One region of the Pseudoalteromonas sp. SR45-1 genome, then DNA from elsewhere that is predicted to be linked to it. Evidence: predicted binding sites of a transcription regulator. Region 1 holds the regulator's gene; each other region holds the start of a gene.
What was found. Region 1 encodes ArgR, which controls arginine synthesis, uptake and breakdown. Its sites were predicted from a motif close to ANTGAATANNTATTCANT; they were not measured.
Positions count from the first base shown of each region.

Region 2: the regulator ArgR is predicted to act here: its motif matches at 2,010-2,027, upstream of gltB (glutamate synthase large subunit).
Region 3: the regulator ArgR is predicted to act here: its motif matches at 1,814-1,831, upstream of H5089_RS12775 (arginase family protein).
Region 4: the regulator ArgR is predicted to act here: its motif matches at 3,778-3,795, upstream of H5089_RS06870 (OadG family protein).

Region 1 is NZ_JACJDR010000007.1:180,379-185,772, reverse strand. It holds gene ispB (octaprenyl diphosphate synthase) at 19-990, shown strand; gene mdh (malate dehydrogenase) at 1,238-2,170, opposite strand; gene argR (transcriptional regulator ArgR) at 2,396-2,863, shown strand; gene H5089_RS09410 (Dyp-type peroxidase) at 2,871-3,770, opposite strand; gene H5089_RS09405 (ABC transporter ATP-binding protein) at 3,819-4,868, opposite strand; gene H5089_RS09400 (iron ABC transporter permease) at 4,869-5,394, opposite strand, start outside.
Region 2 is NZ_JACJDR010000003.1:62,028-67,421, reverse strand. It holds gene gltB (glutamate synthase large subunit) at 1-1,908, opposite strand, end outside; gene H5089_RS04505 (efflux RND transporter periplasmic adaptor subunit) at 2,608-3,861, shown strand; gene H5089_RS04500 (ABC transporter ATP-binding protein) at 3,904-4,614, shown strand; gene H5089_RS04495 (ABC transporter permease) at 4,618-5,394, shown strand, end outside.
Region 3 is NZ_JACJDR010000011.1:118,868-124,261, forward strand. It holds gene H5089_RS12770 (transporter substrate-binding domain-containing protein) at 1-532, opposite strand, end outside; gene H5089_RS12775 (arginase family protein) at 662-1,771, opposite strand; gene udp (uridine phosphorylase) at 2,226-2,981, shown strand; gene cdd (cytidine deaminase) at 3,076-4,002, opposite strand; gene ppc (phosphoenolpyruvate carboxylase) at 4,139-5,394, opposite strand, start outside.
Region 4 is NZ_JACJDR010000005.1:63,821-69,214, reverse strand. It holds gene H5089_RS06885 (aldo/keto reductase family oxidoreductase) at 1-408, opposite strand, end outside; gene H5089_RS06880 (sodium ion-translocating decarboxylase subunit beta) at 551-1,681, opposite strand; gene oadA (sodium-extruding oxaloacetate decarboxylase subunit alpha) at 1,695-3,476, opposite strand; gene H5089_RS06870 (OadG family protein) at 3,488-3,733, opposite strand; gene H5089_RS06865 (DUF1328 domain-containing protein) at 4,253-4,426, shown strand; gene H5089_RS06860 (hypothetical protein) at 4,485-4,676, shown strand; gene H5089_RS06855 (YcxB family protein) at 4,810-5,277, shown strand; gene csrA (carbon storage regulator CsrA) at 5,328-5,394, opposite strand, start outside.

The DNA of each region.
Region 1 (5,394 bases):
AAATTGGCTCGGAGATCAATGGATATAAAAGCTATCCAGGCGTTAATCGAAAGCGATATGAATGACGTCAATCAACTTATACATGCGCAAATGCGCTCAGATGTGGCGTTAGTTAATCAGCTTGGTTTATATATAGTTAGCAGTGGCGGCAAACGCGTTCGTCCAATGCTGGCTATTTTAGCAGCCAAAGCGCTCGGTTATCAGGGTAAAGATCACATAACACTTGCAACAATTGTTGAGTTTATCCATACAGCAACGCTATTGCATGATGATGTTGTAGATGAATCAAACTTACGACGTGGCACGCCTACAGCAAATGCTGAATTTGGTAATGCTGCTAGCGTATTGGTTGGTGACTTTATTTACACTCGCTCATTTCAGCTTATGGTTGGCCTTGGAAAAATGCAGATTATGCAAGTACTTGCCGATGCAACAAACATTATTGCTGAAGGTGAAGTATTGCAGCTGATGAACTGCAATGACCCAGATACGACTGAAGCCAGCTATATGCAGGTTATTTACTCTAAAACAGCTAAATTATTTGAAGCAGCTACAGGCCTTGCTGCCATTATCACAGAGCAAGACCAAGCGACACTTGATGCACTAAACCTATACGGTATGCATTTAGGTACTGCGTTTCAACTAGTAGATGACGTACTCGATTACAATGCAGATGCTGAGCAGCTAGGTAAAAACATTGGCGATGATTTAGCTGAAGGCAAACCAACCCTTCCGCTTATTTATGCTATGCAACATGGTAGCGAGCAGCAAACGCAGCTCATTCGTGATGCAATAGAGCACAGTAATGGTATGGAGCATTTAGAAGAAATTTTAACTGCACTAAAACAAACTAATGCGCTTGAGTTTACAATGCAAAAAGCAGAGCTTGAGGCCGAAAAAGCCATTGCCTGTTTAGACTTTTTAGCTGAGTCTGACTATAAGCAAGCACTTATAAGCCTTGCCCGTATTGCGGTTGACCGCGACCACTAGTTTTAACTAGTTACACAGTGTGACATTAATTCTGAGCAATAAAAAAGCCTGCAAATGCAGGCTTTTTTATATACCAATTTTATCAAAACATTAAGCATTCTTTCGGGCTAAATAACTCATTAGCTGCGTTAAATATTATTTATATAGAACAACTATACATCGTAATATTTGCCTTGCTAACGAGCTATTTATCCATCGTAATAACTGCTCATTTATTTAATGCAATTGGTATCGCTCAAACTGGCTATTACGCCATGAAATCAACACCTTCTTTGATGTCTTTTTTCAGAGTTTCAAGCATGTCATTTTTTGCTTTTGTTTCAAATGCGCTTAGTTCGCCGTAAGAAAGAATTTCTTCTACGCCGTTTTTACCTAAACGTACTGGATGTGCAAAGTACTCTGCATCGCCATTTTCAACAGCAACGTAAGCGTAATCTACAACTTCTTCACCTTGTAGGCCTTTAACTAAAGACATACAAAAACGAGCTGCAGCAGCACCCATAGATAGCGTAGCTGAACCACCGCCTGCTTTAGCATTTACAACTTCAGTACCCGCATTTTGGATACGTGGAGTAAGTGCAGCAACTTCTTCATCTGTGAAAGAAACACCTTCAACTTGAGAAAGTAGAGGCAGAATAGTTGTGCCTGAGTGACCACCAATTACTGGTACTTTTACAGTTGCTACGTCTACGCCTTTAAGTTCAGCAACAAATGCTTCTGAACGAATAACGTCAAGCGTAGTAATACCGAATACGCGCTTAGCGTCGTAAGTACCTGCTTTTTTGAATACTTCAGCAACAATTGGTACTGTGCCGTTTACTGGGTTAGTAATAATACCTACTAACGCTTTAGGGCAGCTGGCAACAATGCCTTCTGCTAAAGTTTTAATGATGCCAGCATTTACATTGAATAAATCAGCACGATCCATACCTGGTTTACGTGGCATACCCGCTGGGATAAGAACGATGTCAGAACCTTCAAGCGCTTTATTTAAATCGTCTGCGCCAAAGCCTGCAACTTTAACATCTGTTGGGATGTGAGAAAGGTCAACCGCAACACCTGGTACCACTGGTGCAACATCATAAAGTGATAATTCAGAGCCAGCTGGTAAGCCTGTTTTTAATAATAAAGACAACGCTTGGCCGATACCGCCTGCAGCACCTAATACAGCAACTTTCATTGGAATTCTCCGTAATTTGAGGTAGGAAACATTTGTGGCTCTTAAGATAATGAAATTAGCGACTAAAAACAAATTTATCCTGTCTATTTCAAGTATATTTTCGACCATAGTCGTAAACTTATGTGATTTAACGCATCAAACTGGCAAGTTAACTAAACAACTGCTGCATAATTATTCATTTTTGTGTAGAATTTGCGGCATAAATAACAAAAACGAATAAAGACTATGCAACCACAAGATAAACAAGAAGCACTGGTAAAAGCATTTAAATCACTATTAAAAGAAGAAAATTTTGGCTCTCAAGGCGAAATAGTTGATGCGTTGAAAGATCAAGGTTTTGACAATATAAGTCAGAGTAAAGTTTCACGCATGTTAAGTAAATTTGGCGCTGTACGCACACGCAATGCCAAACAAGAAATGGTTTACTGCTTACCTGCTGAAATGGGTGTACCTACGGCTAAAAGCCCATTACGCCAATTAGTAATCGACATTATGCACAACGAAATGATGATCATCATTCGTACCAGCCCAGGTGCTGCTCAGCTTATTGCACGTTTATTAGATTCATTAGGTAAAGCAGATGGCGTACTAGGAACTATTGCCGGCGATGACACTATTTTTATCGCTCCTGCTAAAATATCTGAAATAGATGTAACACTTGAACGTGTTCGCATTTTATTTGATACGGTTTAATAGCAAATTAAATTTGTTTTAAAAACCCTATTGAAGGTGCAAAGAAAGCAGAGCCCATATCGGCTTGAGTAAAATCAAGCCAGTGGTCGTAGCAATCCCCTTCCCCTAAACGACTATTAAGTACTTTTTCAAATGCGGTGCCCGTACAAGCGCATGTAATTGATAACATTCCCTGCTCATACACGTCGCCATAAGGCATGCTTTGATTTAATAGTAGCGGTTGTCCCTCTTCGTCTTTTAGCTCACTTCGCGAAGCATGGCTGGTTTCGATCGCTGGGGTAATTAGCGTGTTATCAAGACGCGTACGTCCCATTATTTGCTCTTGCTCACTCAATGATAAATGCTGCCACATAGTTAAATCATGTTTATAACGCTGAACATGAATATAACTCCCCTGATCTTCAAAGCTACCAGGGTTGCTGATTAAAGCCGTAGCGCGCTTTTTTCTTCCATGTGCGGTGTCGCCACCATAAATAAAACCGTTAAAATCACGACCATCTAAAAAGCGAAAATTCCGAATTTGCTCCACCAGCTCTACATCGGGGGCAAATAATTTTAAAATTTGCAGCGCAAATAAATGGTTAACATCTTCACGGTCAGAGCGAATTTGTACAAATAAATCACACGGTTGTACGCTCATTTGGTGATCGCTATGGGTTATATTGGGAAAGCTCTGTAATTCGCTTGGAATGTATTCAGGGAGGATATGCGGCCAGTATTGCGCACCAATAGCAACCATACAAGAGAGCATTGATTCTGAAAATTGATCGCTAAACTCTTCTTCTATAGCGCTTACTTGTTTTAACTTTGCGCGAAGTGATTCGTCTTGACCATCAAACACATTAAAAAATAAGTGCAAACCGTGTAAGTTTGCTTCAGCACAAATCCCTGATTGCGCTTGCGCCATTGTTATTCCTTAGTTTTACAGATAAAAACACAGCGAATAACAAATTAATTACGATTCGAAAAAATTCACCGTGTGAGGTTTTATTTTTATTATAACCTGATCATTATTTTCAAATGACTGGCCATATTGTGCAGCAACTTCAATTTCTTGTTCATCAATAACAAGCGAATAAACATACGCCGAACCAATAAAGCGACGACTTATGATTGTAGCTCGCTTGCTGAATTTGTCACTTTGGTTATCTGCCACTAATTCTATTTGATGAGGGCGCACATATATAAGCCCTGCACTTACATTATGCTTACTCTCAACATAAGATTCGACTAAACCAAATGGTGTTTTATATTCAGTTGCGGTTAACACTTCTGCGCTTAAGTATATGCCCTGACCCAGAAACTCTGCAACCTCCTTTGAACATGGAGCTGCAAAAAGCTGCTCAGGCGTGCCTTGTTGCTCAATTTTACCGCGATGCATAATGGCAAGTGTATCTGAAAACGCAAACGCCTCTTCTTTTGAGTGTGTAACAAATACAGCAGATACTTGAGTTGCCTTAATAATTCGACGTATATCGGCAATTAATTCAAAGCGTACTTGTGTGTCGATGTTTGAAAAGGGCTCATCAAGGAGTAATAAACTAGGTTTATAAGCTAATGCACGAGCGATAGCGACGCGTTGCTGTTGGCCACCCGATAACTGGTGTGGAAACCTGTCAGCACAGCCAATTAAATGTACAAGCTTAAGCATTTCATCAACGCGTTGCTGCTTTTGAGCTTTGCTCATATTACTAAGCCCAAATGCGATATTATTTGCCACCGTTAAATGCGGAAACAACGCATAGTCTTGAAACATCATGCCGATGTTACGATGCTCAGGTGAGACAAACGATTGCTCATCACTCACTAATTTACCGTCTATAAAAATAGACCCTTGCTTGGCTTCAATTAAACCTGCAATCGCTTTTAATGTGGTTGTTTTTCCGCATCCACTCGCCCCGAGTAGACAAACAATTTCATCTTTACCCACCGTTAAATCTAAATCGTGAATAACCTTTGTGCCGTTATAGTGATAGCTCACGCCTTGTAAAATTAAACTACTCATTTAACTACGCTGCTCCATAGAACGATTAATAAAATACAAAGGAATAAACCCAACAATAACAATAAATAAAGCCGATATTGAAGCAAGCTCTAATTGCTCGTCACTTACATACTGAAATACATGAGTAGCTAAGCTTTCAAAATTAAACGGTCTGAGCAATAGCGCAGCCGGCAACTCTTTCATACACTCAATAAATACCAATAAGGCAGCAGTGAGCAATCCTCTTCGCAGTAAAGGTAGATGCACTAAACGCAGCGTTTGCCCTTGGCTTTTACCCATTGATTGGCTTGCCATATCAAGTGATGGACTAATACGTAAAAAACTCGACTCAATTGCTCCGTGTGCAATGGCGTAAAACCTAACAATATAAGCAATAATAATAGTAAGAATGCTACCTGTAAGCAGTAAGCCAATATCTAAATTATACGGCTCGAGCGCTGTGTTAATGGTGTTCTCTAACAATGTAAGAGGTAACAAAACCGCAATAGCGAGTACAGTTCCTGGCAACGCATAACCTGTGCTTGCT
Region 2 (5,394 bases), on a different contig from region 1:
GCGTTTTTGTACCGCACCTACAGCCATAGCTGCTGGAATTGGTAAATTTATTTCATCAAAGTTACGGTCAGTTAAAATAAGCATGATACAGCCCGCAGCTGCTTTTTCTTGTGCTTGGTCACAAATACGCGTAACCGCGTTTTCTAAACCCTCTTCAACTGTATAGGTAATATCAATTTTACAGTAGCTGTAGTGCGCTTCATCAGCATTTAATAGCTGCTGCATGTCTGCGTACATTAAAATTGGTGTATCAAACTGTAGGCGCTTAGCGTGGCCCGTTGTTTCGTTAAATACGTTTTGCTCACTACCAATACAGGTTGCAAGCGACATTACATGGTTTTCACGTAGTGGATCGATAGGTGGATTTGTTACTTGCGCAAATTTTTGGCGGAAGTAATCATAAAGTGAACGATGCCCTTCACTAAGCACAGCAAATGGCGTGTCATCACCCATTGAGCCTGTCGCTTCTTGGCCGTTTTCACCCATTACACGAATAACGCTATCAAGCTCTTCGTTGGTATAACCAAACATTTTTTGATATTTAGCTAGCGTTTCGTCATCAAATGAGCGATTACCAGCGTCTTGCTCAGTAAGTTCTTCAAATGGAACTAAACGTTTAACGTTTTCTTCAAGCCATGACTTGTAAGGATGGCGAGATTTTAAATCTTGATCGATTTCATCCGAGTGCCAGATTTTGCCAAGTTTAGTATCAATAACTAATAATTCACCTGGACCAACACGGCCTTTTTCAACCACTTCATCGGCAGTGTAATCCCAAATACCCACTTCTGATGCAAGCGTAATAAAACCATCTTGTGTAATTACATAACGTGCTGGGCGAAGTCCATTACGGTCAAGGTTACACGCCGCAAAACGACCATCCGACATAACAATACCTGCCGGGCCATCCCATGGTTCCATATGCATAGAGTTAAAGTCGTAAAATGCACGTAAATCGTCGTCCATTGCACGGTTTTTCTGCCATGCAGGCGGCACGAGCATACGCATAGCGCGGAATAAATCCATGCCGCCAGCTAAAAATAGCTCAAGCATATTATCTAGGCTTGATGAATCAGAACCGGTTTCGTTTACAAACGGCGCTGCGCTTTGTAAATCAGGAATAAGCGGTGACGCAAATTTATAAGAACGTGCGCGTGCCCACTGGCGGTTACCTTCAATAGTATTAATTTCACCATTGTGTGCTAAATAGCGGAAAGGTTGAGCTAAAGGCCAACGCGGCTGAGTATTAGTAGAAAAGCGCTGATGGAAAACACAAATCGCACTCGTCATACGAATATCAGCTAAATCTAGGTAAAAATTAGGTAAATCCGCAGGCATCATTAAGCCTTTATAGATAGTTACCAAACCAGATAGACTTGCGATATAGAAAGCTTCATCATCAACAATGCGCTTTTCAGCGCGGCGGCGTGCTACATATAAGCGACGCTCTAAGTCTTTAGAACGCCAACCTTCTGGCGCGCTAACAAAAATTTGTTCAAAACCTGGTAATTGCTGTACAGCAATAGGACCCAACATAGATGGGTCGGTTGGTACAACACGCCAACCTAAAATATTTAGCGTTTCTTTTTCTAATTCTTCGCTAAGTATTTGTTTTGCAGCTTGTGCTAAAACAGGGTCTGAATTTAAAAATATCATACCCACTGCGTAGTTTTTGCCTAAGTGCCAATTATGTTCACTGGCAATTGCACGGAAAAAGCTATCTGGTTTTTGTAATAATAAACCACAGCCATCACCTGTTTTACCATCGGCAGATATACCGCCACGGTGCTGCATGCGATCAAGCCCCGTAATAGCAGTACGAATAAGCCTATGACTAGCTTGACCATTAACTTGGGCTATTAAGCCAAAGCCACAATTTTCTTTTTCTAACTTTGAGTCGTATAACATAGACCCCTCCCCTTGCTGCACTGTTAGCGTGGATGAACTGCTCGACGATTTGCTAACAGACGGACAAAACTAGCCTCTATCTTAAATAGAGTCAATAGCACTTTGAATACATATTCACATTCTTGAATATTTCTCACTTCATAGCAAGATTTCTTTTTATCATTATTTTTAACATTTAGCGTTATTTTAACCACTATTTTTTCATGACACTGGTGTCAAGTTTAACATATTGTAAAAAACACAAGCGCTCAAAGCTGCAGCTTACGTAAACGTAAAGCCAGACAAAAGTGAATAAGTATTCAACACGTGAAGCGCTATTCAGTTAACATTTAGATAGTTTTATGCTATTTCATTACTTTAATGGCTTAACATCCCCGATTATTGCTGCTCATTAGTATAGTTATGAAAGTTCATGTCCTTTTTTGTACATTAATAGTGAATTTTTATTTAAAGCGGTGTCCGATGCGGACATAAAAACTGTCCGCGGACATCATTTTAAAGAACAAAAAATAAAAAGCACTTTAATATCAATGCGATATTAGTTGGCATATTAATCGTATAGCTTTACATATAATCGCTAATTGGAATTACCATGTTTACTCTAAGCTTATTTTTGCTCTCTCCTATTGCCGCCATTTGCACCGCAGCTTTATTACTGCTGTGCGAAAAATACATAAAAGCAATGTAGGGGGGGATTAAATGATTAAAGATACCAGCGCACAAGACGTACAAGTAAAGGCACCTATAAGCTATAAAAAATACGCGATCATCACTGCGGTTATTTTCATTGCAGCCTCTACAATTGCTTATATTTTTTTAACGAGTCATAGCGCTAAAAGCTCTATTAGCCGCTCAAAAGTACAGGTTGCCAAAGTACATGTTAAAGCGCTCATTCGAGACATTGCCGCCAGTGGTAAAATTGTTGCTGCTAATGCTCCTAAAATCTACAGCCCAGAACGTGGTTTTATAGATTTAAAAGTAAAGGCCGGCGATACAGTAAAGCAAGGCAACACACTTGCCCTGCTGCAAAGCCCTGAGTTAACTAATGAATTAAAGCAACAGGAGTCTGTACTTAAAAGACTACAAGGCGAGCAGCAAAGGCAGCATTTGCAAGCAAGACGCCAAACACTCACTTTAAATAAAACACTCGATATGGCACAAGTTGAGCTTAACGCCGCTGAGCGCGAAAATCGCCGGGCGCAGTTATCAATTCAAAAGCACTTAATTAGCCAAATTGATCTTGAAAAAGCAGTAGATGATTTATCCCGAGCTAAGCTCTCGTATAAACATGCACAACAAGAGGTATTGCTTGCCAAAGACACGCTCGCCTTTGAACTACAAGCTGCTAAAAGTGATGTGACCCGCCAACAACTTATTGTTGATGATTTAATCAGAAAAGTAAGCAACCTATCTATTAAGGCTTCCGTTACAGGGATCGTGGGTAACCTATTAGTGCAACAAAAAGCCGCAGTGACGCAAAGCCAACCTCTTATGACTCTCGTCGACTTAAGTAATTTCGAAGCGGAACTTCAAGTACCTGAAAGTTACGCCAACGAATTAGGACTCGGTATGGAAGTAGAGCTTAAGTTAGGCAATGAAACAGTGATGGGGAATTTATCCGCCATATCACCAGAAGTTAATAATCGTGAAGTAACAGCACGCGTCCGATTTAAAGGTGTTACTAACAACATCCGTCAAAACCAACGCTTAACTGCACGTATTTTACTCGACAACCGAGAAGGTGTAATGCAGGTAAAACGCGGCGCTTTTATGCAGCAAGACGGAACTTTTGCTTATAAGGTAGAAGGCAATATTGCAAAGCGTATACCTATTACAATAGGCGCCACCAGCATTAATGCGGTTGAGCTTTTGAGCGGACTAAAAGAAAACGATGAAATTATTATTTCAAGCTACAGCGACTTTAAGCAAGCCGATACGATTTTATTAAATTAAACAGACGTTCTCAACCAACGCTAAAAATAATTAGGAACAACCATGTTACAAATGAACAATGTAAGTAAAGTATACCAAACAGAAATGGTACAAACCCATGCGCTTCGAGACTTTAACCTGCAAGTAAACGAAGGCGAATTTATTGCTGTTACCGGTCCTAGCGGCTCAGGAAAAACAACCTTTTTAAATATTGCAGGTATGCTCGAGCCTTTTAACGAAGGTGAGTACCTGTTAGATGGCGTTAATGTTGGCAGCCTAAACGATAACCAACGTGCTGATTTACGGAATCAAAAAATTGGCTTTATATTCCAAGGCTTTAATTTGATCCCTGATTTAAATTTATATGAAAACATAGAAGTTCCTCTTCGCTATAGAGGGATTAAAGCAAATGAGCGAAAACGTCGAATTGAGCAATGCCTTGAACAAGTTGGTTTAGCATCTCGCGCTAAACACTTACCTCAGCAACTCTCCGGTGGCCAGCAACAACGTGTGGCAATAGCTCGTGCGCTTGCTGGTGAACCTCGTTTTTTACTTGCCGATGAGCCAACAGGTAACCTTGACAGCTTAATGGCTCGCCAAGTTATGGAGTTACTTGAGCAAATAAATCGCGACGGTGCCACTATAATAATGGTAACGCATGATAGCGAATTAGCCCGCCGTGCTCCGCGTAATATTCAAGTAGTTGATGGGCAACTTGCCGACTTTACAGTTTATCAAGGCGCGCAAACTATAAAAACAGCATCGGGGGTTTAACTAATGTTTATTCATTATTTAGATTTAAGTTGGCGCAGCTTCAAGCGCACCCCATTGGTTAGCTTTTTAATGGTACTTGCCATTGCGATAGGTATAGGCATAACAATGACCAGCCTTAGTGTTTATCACATGATGTCGGCCGATCCTATCCCAGAAAAAAGCAGCCAACTTTACAGTGTGCAATTACAAATAATGGACGATGGTAGTACGTGGTGGACAGAAGATAACATGCCACTGCAATTGACCTACCAAGATGCAGAGAACTTATTAAACGCACCCACGCCAGAGAAAAAAGTGGCTATGATGCGTACCGGCTTTTCAGTTTATCTAGACTCCGACAAAATAAAACCTTTTATAGGTAATGCTCGCATGACAACGCCTGACTTTTTTAGCATGTTTAATTTGTCATTTTTATACGGAGGGGCTTGGAGCAAAGAGCAAGAAGACTCTGCCGCACCTGTGGTTGTTATTACCCAAGAGATAAACGATAAACTATTTGCAGGAAAAAACTCTGTCGGAGAACTGATTTACTTAGATGATGCAAGCTATCAAGTAGTTGGTGTTATTAACCATTGGCCTCTCAATATTAAATATTATGATTTAAATAACGGTGCATTTAATCAAGTAGAAGAGTTATTTATGCCCTTTAACTTAATAAAGACAAAAGAGCTAGTAAGTTGGGGCAATAGCAATGGATGGAAACACGAAAACACACCAACCTTTGCAGATAAACTGCAATCTGAGCAAGTATGGATTCAGTTTTGGGCAGAGCTAAATACG
Region 3 (5,394 bases), on a different contig from region 1:
TTTTGTTGAGGATAACAAAATCAAGTATATGGTGACGAGTGCTTATGAGTTTATCTATTTTATCTAGGCTATCGATGAGTAATAAATGCTTGCTTTCACTAAAGCCCCTTTCAAGCAAATAATGATGACTAAAGTTATCACGCAGTACTGCTATTTTGTATTTTTTAGCATCATTGAGTGTGTTTAACTTTATACCTCTGGATTTTAGACCATAAATGGCAGAGTCAAAGCTTTCCAGTTCGCCTACCCAGTTAAACTTACTTTCTCTATTAGGTAATCGAACAATCGAAAATATACAGGTGTTTTTATCGCGTAGCGCTGCATTGTAGGATATGGCCCAACTATGCGCCAACATAGTGTAGTTTATACCTGTACCTTCTAGCGCTTTATGAACTTTTTCGACAGAGCGGCCAACGAGTTTGTTATCTTCATTAATATACTGAAAGTCCGGAAATACTTCCGTTACTATTGTAATTTCAGCTGCATCAACTTTAATACAGCTAATGAACAATAAAAAGATCAACAATTTCATCTAGCGAGGCCTCAACTAACTCATTATATGTATTTAATAAATATAGCTGAGGCTTTATGAACTGCTAGTTTTTAGTCATGTGATGCACACTTATACGCTGATAGTGCTAGTATTTATAGCTTCTACAGCTTACTTGTTCATTGCACTAATTAAAAAGGCTGAAATTTTAGCGCCTTCTCTAAGTGTCGTTTCTGAGCTTGATTGGCCAACTAAAGAGCTGTCGGTAAATGGCGCTATCTCCATCATATCTGCACCCGTAATAGGAAACTCATCCGCAATGGCTGATAAAATATCAAGCGCATGCTGAGGCGTTAAACCGTGATGCTCTGGCGTACCTGTGGCAGATGCAAACTCTGCATCAAGTGCATCAATATCAAAGCTTACGTATATTTCATCAACGTTATCGGCTTTTAACTGTGCAATAGCGTCGGCAGCAACCGCTGCTGCGCCGCGTTCAATGATTTCATGTGCCCAGTGCTGTTTAACACCAAAAGTATTTTCCCAATGCGCTTTAGGCTTGCCACTTGAGCGTATACCAAATTGTATTAAATGATGCGGCGCCGGTAAAAACTCTAATATATGTGTACACCACGAGCCAAAACATAAATCAATACCTAAGCGCTCCACAAGTAAATCGGTATGCGCGTCAAAGTGAATAATAGCCGTGCGCTTACCTTGCTCACGTTTTGCTTTTAAGTACGCTTTAGTAAGTGGGTAACTAATTGAGTGATCGCCACCAATACCAAATAATCCCTTATCTTTAAACGTTGCGTAAAAACTGTCGCATACATCCTCAGTGATTGATAACGGGCTTACGTAATAGTCGTTATCTTCATCACCATATAAGGCTTTTTGGCAATTAGAAATGGTTGCATCATTTAGGTATTTGTCATGAAGTAAATGTGGGATCACACGTACATCACCCAAATCAAACGAATGACACTGCGGTTGCTGATCAATTAATGCTGAGCGTACAAACAGTGGCCCCCAGTTTGCGCCGCGTAATATCCCACCGCCACAGTCTGAACTAATACCTAACATAACGGCTTTATGTGGTGAGTTTGGTAATTCGTTTAAAGACTCGCGCCACAAGTTATCAACGTTTTCAGTTTGTCCGTAAAGTTTATTACGCAGTGCGGCTTTGCGCTCTTTTGCAGTATTTACTGTGTATACGCCATCGCCCGGTGCGCACAAACAGTGCTCAACTTTGTTTTTAAATGCTTCAAATTGTGTGCTCATAATAAACTCCTTCGGTTTTTATTCTGTACGTAGCTAATTACTTTTGATTAGTTATGCAAAATCACTAAAAATGCCTAAACTTCAAATAAATGCCACTTTGCTAAATAAGTCAGTGCTTAATATAAGTAAACACGTTAGTTTTTACGTCTTCACTACAAGATTAAATCATTGAATTTATTTGATATTAATGAAAATTTGTAATCATTCATTTAATCGTAGTTACGCGCTTGAGTGATACTTATTATGTCTGCTTGAACATGTCAACAGCGCAACAAGGCTACGTATATAAGTACTTGAGTGAATATTCATAGTTGGTGAATAAATCAAATTAGCCCTTAAAATTATTAAGGCTTTATTGGAAGAGTTAAGATAAAACGGACAATCGTCCTGTACTTGATAAACGTTTCTAGCAATCATGCTAGATTGACAACAAATTATTATAAAAGGCTTAGCTATGGAAAAGGTATTTCACTTAGGACTATGTATTGACGATCTTAAAGGTGCAAAACTTGCGATTGTACCGGGCGATCCAGATCGTGCAGCACGTATTTCACAATTCCTAGACAACCCAACCTGCCTTGCTCAAACTCGCGAGTTTCATGTTTATTTAGGTCAATTAAACGGCCACTCTGTGGTTGTATGTTCTACAGGTATTGGTGGTCCATCTACGTCGATTGCAGTAGAAGAATTAGCACAACTTGGCGTGCGTAAATTTTTACGTATTGGTACAACCGGTGCAATTCAGCCACACATTAACGAAGGCGAAATTTTAATTAGCCAAGCGTCTGTACGTTTAGACGGTGCAAGCCAACATTTTGCACCACTTAGCTACCCTGCTGTATCTGACTTTTATGCAACACAAGCTATGGTACAAGCATGTAAAAACCTAAATATCGATTTTCATATTGGTATTACTGCATCAAGCGATACATTCTACCCAGGGCAAGAGCGTTACGATACGCACTCTGGTTACGTTCCTAAATCACTACAAGGTAGCTGCGAAGAGTGGAAAAAATTGGGCGTGATGAACTACGAAATGGAATCGGCAACATTATTTACTATGTGTGCAGCCCTTGGATTACAAGCAGCATGTGTAGCAGGCGTACTTGTTAATCGTACTCGCCAAGAAATACCAAATGTAGACCACGGTGAAATTGAGCGTAAATCTGTAGCAGTAGTATTAGAAGCAGCTAAAGTATTACTTGATTAATACAGGTTATAGCAGTCAGTGAGTGAGTTAATTCGATAGAATGGCTCGCTTTAATAAAGCACAGCTCCGGCTGTGCTTTATTGTATGCAAGCCACTATTTAAGTGGTGCGCTAATTACTTTAAGTGCTGGTAAATGCGTAAAACTGGCAAGTACAGCTTTTGCCACTTGCGACTGGTTTTCACGACCCGCTGTTTCGAGCAATGTTATTCCCTTCACCGTACTTTCGTTAAAGCTAAGCCCAGCTAAAAAGAACTGACTTAGTGCACTTTGTAGTGGCGATAAACTTGGACTGTAAGCTGCATTTTCGGCGTAACTTCCGTAAAAATCACCATCACTAAATGTACTTATTTTTACGGCGCTAAAGTTTTGGCTGTAAGGCACGTACGCATTAAGTGCAAAACGCGCAAGGGTTTCATCAAGGCCATCAAAGCTAAAATTACCTTGCTGTGGTTTTGGGTTAAACAAGCTAAATTCGTTACCTAAATCGGTAGGTCCAAATGAATGCGGCAGTAATTCAGCAAGTTTAAATTGCTGATCAGGAAGTAAAATATCAAACTCTTTCGCATCAGCTAGTTCGTTCATAAACTGGCGACAATACCCACAAGGCGCATCGCTAATCGCAATTTTAACTATTTTTTTAGCGCCGTTTAACCATGCGTTATTTATAGCCGATTGCTCTGCATGAACCACTAAACTCAATGCTTGATGATCAAACTCTACATTCGCACCAAAGTAAAAGTTTACCTCACCCTTTTCATCAAGCGCTTTAACAATTGCGCCTACATGAAAATCTGACACTGGCGCAACGGCATACTCAGAAGCTAAAGGTACTAAACCTTGTAGTAATACATCATCAGACACATTGAGTTGCGCGCATAACGCTTTAATATTATTAGAATTTAATATGCCACGTTGTGATTTTAATTGACTACGTAATGACGCTGTTTGCGCTACGCTTAATGTGAAGTGCGAATTTGTAAGTGCTGTATCTTGCTGTACAGTAAAAGTTGCTGAAGCCATAATATTTTTTAATTATTCAATGGCTAAGTAGTTTAAAAGGTTAGGATGTTAAATACCAGCCTATTTAACGCAAAAAAAGGGAGCACATCGCGTGCTCCCTTTTAATACCAATAGGTATACCTAACAAAATAAAGTGTTAGCCGGTATTACGCATACCTGCAGCTATACCTGTCATCGTGATCATTAACGCATTATCAATGTCACCTTCGTTTCGTTTTTCCTCTGAGCGAGCACGGCGTAAAAGCTCAACCTGTAATAGGTTAAGTGGATCGGTGTACGGATTACGTAAACTAATCGACTCCTTAATCCAAGGTTGTTCGGCGAGTAGGCTTTTTTGTGGGCTAAGTGATTGCACCAAGCTAATCGCTTCTTGAAGCTCTTTACGAAGTGTTACACCCAATGGTTTGTACATATCTTCCACCAGCGCATTATCGTAATGCTCACTCAACCAGCAATCGGCTTTACTAAATACCATTTCTAGCATTTCTAGGCGCGATCTAAAGAACGGCCACTGTAAGCTCATTTCGTTGAGTGTTTCTGCGCCGTACTTATTAAGCGCAGCTTTTAAGCCAGTTAACGCACCTAACCATGCAGGAAGCATTAAACGGTTTTGGCTCCACGCAAAAATCCATGGAATAGCACGCAGGCTTTCAACGCCACCATTAGGATTACGTTTTGCAGGACGCGAGCCAAGCGGCAACTTAGACAACTCAAGCTCAGGCGTTGCCATTCTAAAGTAAGGTACAAAGTTTTCATCGTGGCGAACTACATTACGGTAGTGTTCACACGACTCCTCACTTATTAGCTTCATTACTTCGCGCCACTGAGGTTTTGGTTCCGGCGGCGGTAATAAGTTACTTTGTAGTACTGCGCCTGCGTAAATATTTAAGCTTTGCAGTGCTACATCGGGTAAACCAAATTTAAAGCGAATCATCTCGCCTTGCTCGGTTACACGCAAACCACCTTTTAACGAACCTGGCGGTTGTGAATGCAGAGCTTGTGCAGCAGGTGCCCCACCACGCCCTACTGTGCCACCACGTCCGTGGAATAAAATAAGTTCAATACCACGCTCATCAGCAAGCTGCACTAGTTTATCCATTGCTTCGTACTGTGCCCAACCTGCTGCCATCATGCCGGCATCTTTAGCAGAATCAGAGTAACCAATCATTACATTTTGGGTGTTTTTAATGTGCCCGCGATACCAAACATTATCAAGTAATGTAGTAATTACATCACTGCCTGCGTTTAAATCGTCGAGTGTTTCAAACAATGGTGCAACTGGTAAATCAAAGCTACAGCCGCTTTCTTTTAGCAATAATTGTACTGCTAAAATATCTGATGCTGTTCGCGCCATCGAAATAATATACAAGCCAAATGTTTGTTCGTCTTGCT
Region 4 (5,394 bases), on a different contig from region 1:
TGGATCAGGGCGATGCAGCATAAGTACGTCTAAATAATCTGTATTTAATCGTTTTAATGATGCTTCAACTGACTGCTCAATCCACTTTTGGGAAAAATCATAACGCTTTGGCCCTAAGTCATCTTCAAATCGAATCCCACACTTAGATTGAATATACATGTGCTCTCTAAGCTCTGGCCGCTCACTTAATGCTTTACCAAAAACCTGCTCTGCTTTACCAAAAGTATAAATATCAGCATGGTCAAAAAAATTAATACCGCCTTCAATGGCGTTATCTATACACTCATGAGCTTGCTTAACATGTGCATCAGTGATTGCATCTTTATTCCAACCGCCGCCCAGACCCATACATCCAAATACAAGTTTACTAACATGAGGCAAGTGCTTTGCTAAAGGTGTGTGAAGCATGATAACTATCCTTAAAATGTTGAAGAGCTGTTACTGTAAACAAAAAGCACTAAACAAGAAACCATTAAGAGGCGAAGAAATTAAGAACAAAAAAAAGCGCAGTAAACTGCGCTTAATGGTTAATCTATTTTAAATTACATTTTTAGCCAACAAGTGCTAATAAAATACCCGCAGCAACTGCACTACCAAGTACACCGGCTACGTTGGGTCCCATTGCATGCATAAGTAAAAAGTTATGTGGGTTACTTTCAAGGCCAACTTTATTAACTACTCGTGCCGCCATTGGCACAGCCGATACACCTGCCGCCCCAATTAATGGATTTATAGGCGTTTTAGATATTCGGTTAAGTCCTTTTGCCATAAATACGCCAGATGCCGTACCAATTGCAAAAGCCAGTGCGCCAAGCACTAAAATACCAATCGTCTCAACAGTTAAAAACTTATCTGCAGCAAGCTTTGAACCAACAGCTAAGCCTAAAAATATAGTTGTAACATTGATGATTTCGTTTTGAGCACTGTTACTTAATCTATCAACAACACCCGACTCTCGCATTAAGTTACCTAAACAAAACATACCTACCAGCGGTATAGCAGCCGGTAAAAACATAGCCGTTAAACTAAGCACCATAAGTGGAAAAATAATCTTTTCCTTTTTAGATACTTTGCGAAGCTCTGGCATTTTTATTTTACGTTCTTCTGGGGTTGTTAGTGCACGCATAATTGGCGGCTGAATAATTGGCACAAGTGCCATATATGAATACGCAGCTACTGCTATTGCGCCTAGTAAATCAGGTGCCAGTTTTGATGCTAAAAATATTGCTGTTGGCCCATCGGCACCACCTATAATGGCAATAGCCGATGCGTCCTGTAGAGTAAATTCAAAACCTGGCACATAGTTAAGTAATATAGCGCCAAACAATGTAGCAAAAATACCAAACTGTGCAGCCGCACCTAATAACAACATACGTGGGTTTGCAATAAGTGCGCTAAAGTCGGTCAGCGCCCCTACTCCCATAAATATCAACAGCGGAAAAATCCCCGTATCAATACCCACATAATAAACGTAGTACAAAAGCCCACCTGGGTCTGACAAACCTGCCACTGGTACATTTGTTAAAATTGCACCAAAACCAATAGGTAGTAATAATAGTGGTTCAAAGCCTTTAGCTATCGCTAAAAACAGTAATAAACACCCTACCGCAATCATTATTAACGATGGGATTGTAAAGTTAGCAATGCCTGTCGCATTCCAGAGGTTTAAAATACCTTCCATCCTCTATTTACTCCTAAGCTAATGCAATCATAGCGTCGCCGGTAGTTACAGCATCGCCTTCACTAACTAACACTTCAGCAATTGTTCCGGTATGCGTAGCGCGTATTTCAGTTTCCATTTTCATGGCTTCCATAATAATCACTACATCGCCTTCGTTAACAACTTGCCCAGCTTTTACTTTAATCTTAAAAATATTACCGGCTAGAGGCGCGTTAAGTGTTTCACCTGATGCAACCGAAGCAGATTGAGGAATGTGCTCAGAGTCTTTTAATGTTACTTCCTTAAGTTCACCACCTTGCGCTACGACTACGTCATAAACTTTACCATCTACTTTTACGCTGTATTGCTCAGCCTTCACTTTGTTATTATTTGAAACTGATTTAGAAGGTGCTTTACTGCTTTTATCTTCAACAGAAGGTACTGGCTCAAATGCATCTGGGTTGTTGCGGTTTTTAATAAACTTCAAACCAACTTGTGGGAATAATGCATAAGTTAATACGTCATCAATTTGATCATCAGCAAGTGTTAAACCTTGCTCTTGTGCTTCTTTTAATAACTCAGCTTCAAGCGTTGCAAGCTCAGGTGCAATGTTATCAGCAGGGCGACAAGTAATAACTTCCGCTCCATCAAGCACGCGCTCTTGTAGCTCTTTATTCATTGGTGCTGGTGTTAAGCCATATTCACCTTTTAATACGCCAGCAGTTTCTTTAGTAATGGTTTTATAACGCTCACCCGTTAGCACATTAAGTACCGCTTGAGTGCCAACAATTTGCGACGTTGGTGTTACTAAAGGTAAAAAGCCAAGATCTTCACGTACACGTGGGATCTCAAGTAAAACCTCATTAAGCTTATCGGCTGCGCCTTGCTCTTTAAGTTGGTTTTCCATGTTTGTAAGCATGCCACCAGGTACTTGAGCTAATAAAATGCGCCCATCAACCCCTTTTAAGCTACCTTCAAATGCCGCATATTTTTTACGTACATCTCTAAAGTAAGCAGCAATTTCTTCTAGGTGGTTTAAATCAAGCCCAGTATCACGCTCAGTCCCTTCAACTATCGATACAATAGTTTCAGTTGCAGAATGTCCATAAGTCATACTCATTGATGAAATAGCGGTATCGAGCATATCAATACCAGCATCAATTGCTTTTTGGTAAGTAGCAGTACTTAAACCTGTTGTAGCGTGGCACTGCATAGCAATTGGAATAGATACAGTTTCTTTAAGTGCTTTAATTAGTTTTTCAGCATCGTACGGCTTTAATAAACCCGCCATATCTTTAATACAAATTGAGTGACAACCCATATCTTCAAGCTGCTTTGCAAGAGTTAGCCACATATCAAGTGTATGAACTGGGCTAACTGTGTACGAAATAGTACCTTGAGCGTGAGCGCCTACTTTTACAGCCGCTTTAATAGCTGTTTCTAGATTGCGAACATCGTTCATTGCATCAAATATACGAAATACGTCAACGCCATTTTTATGTGCACGTTCTACAAATTTTTCAACTACGTCATCAGCGTAATGGCGGTAACCTAATAAGTTTTGACCGCGTAATAGCATCTGCTGTTTAGTATTAGGCATCGCTTTTTTAAGTGCACGAATACGCTCCCAAGGATCTTCGCCTAAATAACGAATACACGAGTCAAATGTAGCACCGCCCCACGATTCAATAGACCAATAACCCGCATCGTCTAATTTGCTAGCAATCGGTAGCATATCGTCTAGGCGCATACGCGTTGCTAATAATGATTGGTGAGCATCGCGTAATACCAATTCTGTTAATTTTAATTTAGCCATGTGTTTGCCCCTTATTTATTATTTGATTTGTACTGAGCAATGGCAGCACTAATAGCAGCGATGTGCTCATTAGGCACACCTTGAGATGTAAAAGATGGTGATTTAACTGGTGTCGCCACGTCAGGTTCGCTAAAGCGCGTCACCAAATTAGACATAAGCGTTACTGCACCAATTAATATCGACAGAAATACAAACACCCCAACCATGCCAGTAAGCATTAAGTTACCAGCAGTTGTGAGTAGAGCACCTATATCCATTTTTCTCCCCTTGAAACCCATATCGAAAATAAAAAATCGATTTAATTAAATATTTATTCACTGGATAATAACAAAACTAATCGCTTTGTCTACATCTTGTAAATTGGTAAAACCAATTAAACAATAAATAACATAACACTCAATTAATTTACATGCCATAACTCAGCAATCACGCGCTCTACAATACATACAAGAAATAACGACTATAGCTAATAGTTATATGGAAGTTGTTAATTAACTATCAAGCTAAGTAAAAATAAACACTAATTCTTAATATAAAATGCAAAGCCACACACCAATTGTTAATTGGTCTTACCAAAATAAGTTTATTTAGTGAACATTTAGCAGTTATTTGCAACAGTGTGAATAACTTACATAACAAAGCGTAAAAGTTACTAACCAACTAATAACTAGAATAACAGCAAAAACCCATAACCAATTGATATTTATGCCAAATAAATTTTGGCATATAACTGGCATTAGTTATTATGAGCAAATTTGATAACCAAGGAGAAAACAATGTTACGCTGGACAATTACATTTTTAGTTATTGCTTTAATCGCTGCAGTGTTAGGTTTTGGTGGCATCGCAGGTGCCGCAGCTGGTATAGCAAAAATTATATTTTTTATCTTTTTAGTACTTTTAGTGATTTCATTAGTTTCAGGTGCACTACGTGGTAAATCACCCAGGTAGATAAAGCATTCATCTAACAAACACTAAAATTTAATTAATACTTACAAGGAATTACACTATGAACTCTACAACTTTAAAAGCAGCACTAATCGCAGTATTTGCAGGTTTTTTCATGATGGGTTGTGAAGACAACCATGCAGAAGATGCTGGCGAACGTATCGACGAAGCAGTAACTGATGTGCAAAACTCTGTTGAAGATGCATGTGAAAATGTTAAAGAAGGCGTGAACGCTGAAGAAACTAACTGTTAATTCTTCTTGTACCGCTAAAAAAACGGCTTTCGAGCCGTTTTTTTGTGCCAGTAATAAAATCACTGACTATAAAGCTGCTCATTTAGCAATTAGCTTGTTAAAATAAAAAAAACGATATTTAAAGCAAGGCAAAATGGCATTCACAACCACCTACACATTAGATAAACCCTACTTTTACGAGTGTTTTGATGAGTCACTCCCTTATAGTAAGCGTGCAAAACCTAAATACTTTTTACTTGTGTTGTTAGTTGCGCTTGGTTTATTTGGCATTTATGTTTTAGACGATCATTACTTAGGATCGTTTATGATCATGTTAGCGGTACTCGAATGCGTCGCTTTTTACTATCGCAGACCATGGTGGGTAACCAGACAAATGCTCAGCAGAGCATCAGGCTCTGAGGTAACACTTACCTTTGATGAAGAAGGTATTAAATCTTCTAATCATTACAAAAGCTATCAATTAGAATGGCAAAATATAAGCGAAGTAATAGACACCCAGCAAGGTATTATTATTAAAAATAAAAGTGGTATGCAGTACATATCAAAACAAATACTTAATCCTGAAACACTCGCTTTTATAAACAAAAAAGCCACTCAGTGAGTGGCTTTTAGTCTAGTTGAGTTAATTACTCAACTACGTATACGTGTTGATTAAGCATTGCCCGGATTAGGGTTCGACTTTTCAGCTTGTATGCGCATGTAAATCTCTTCACGATGC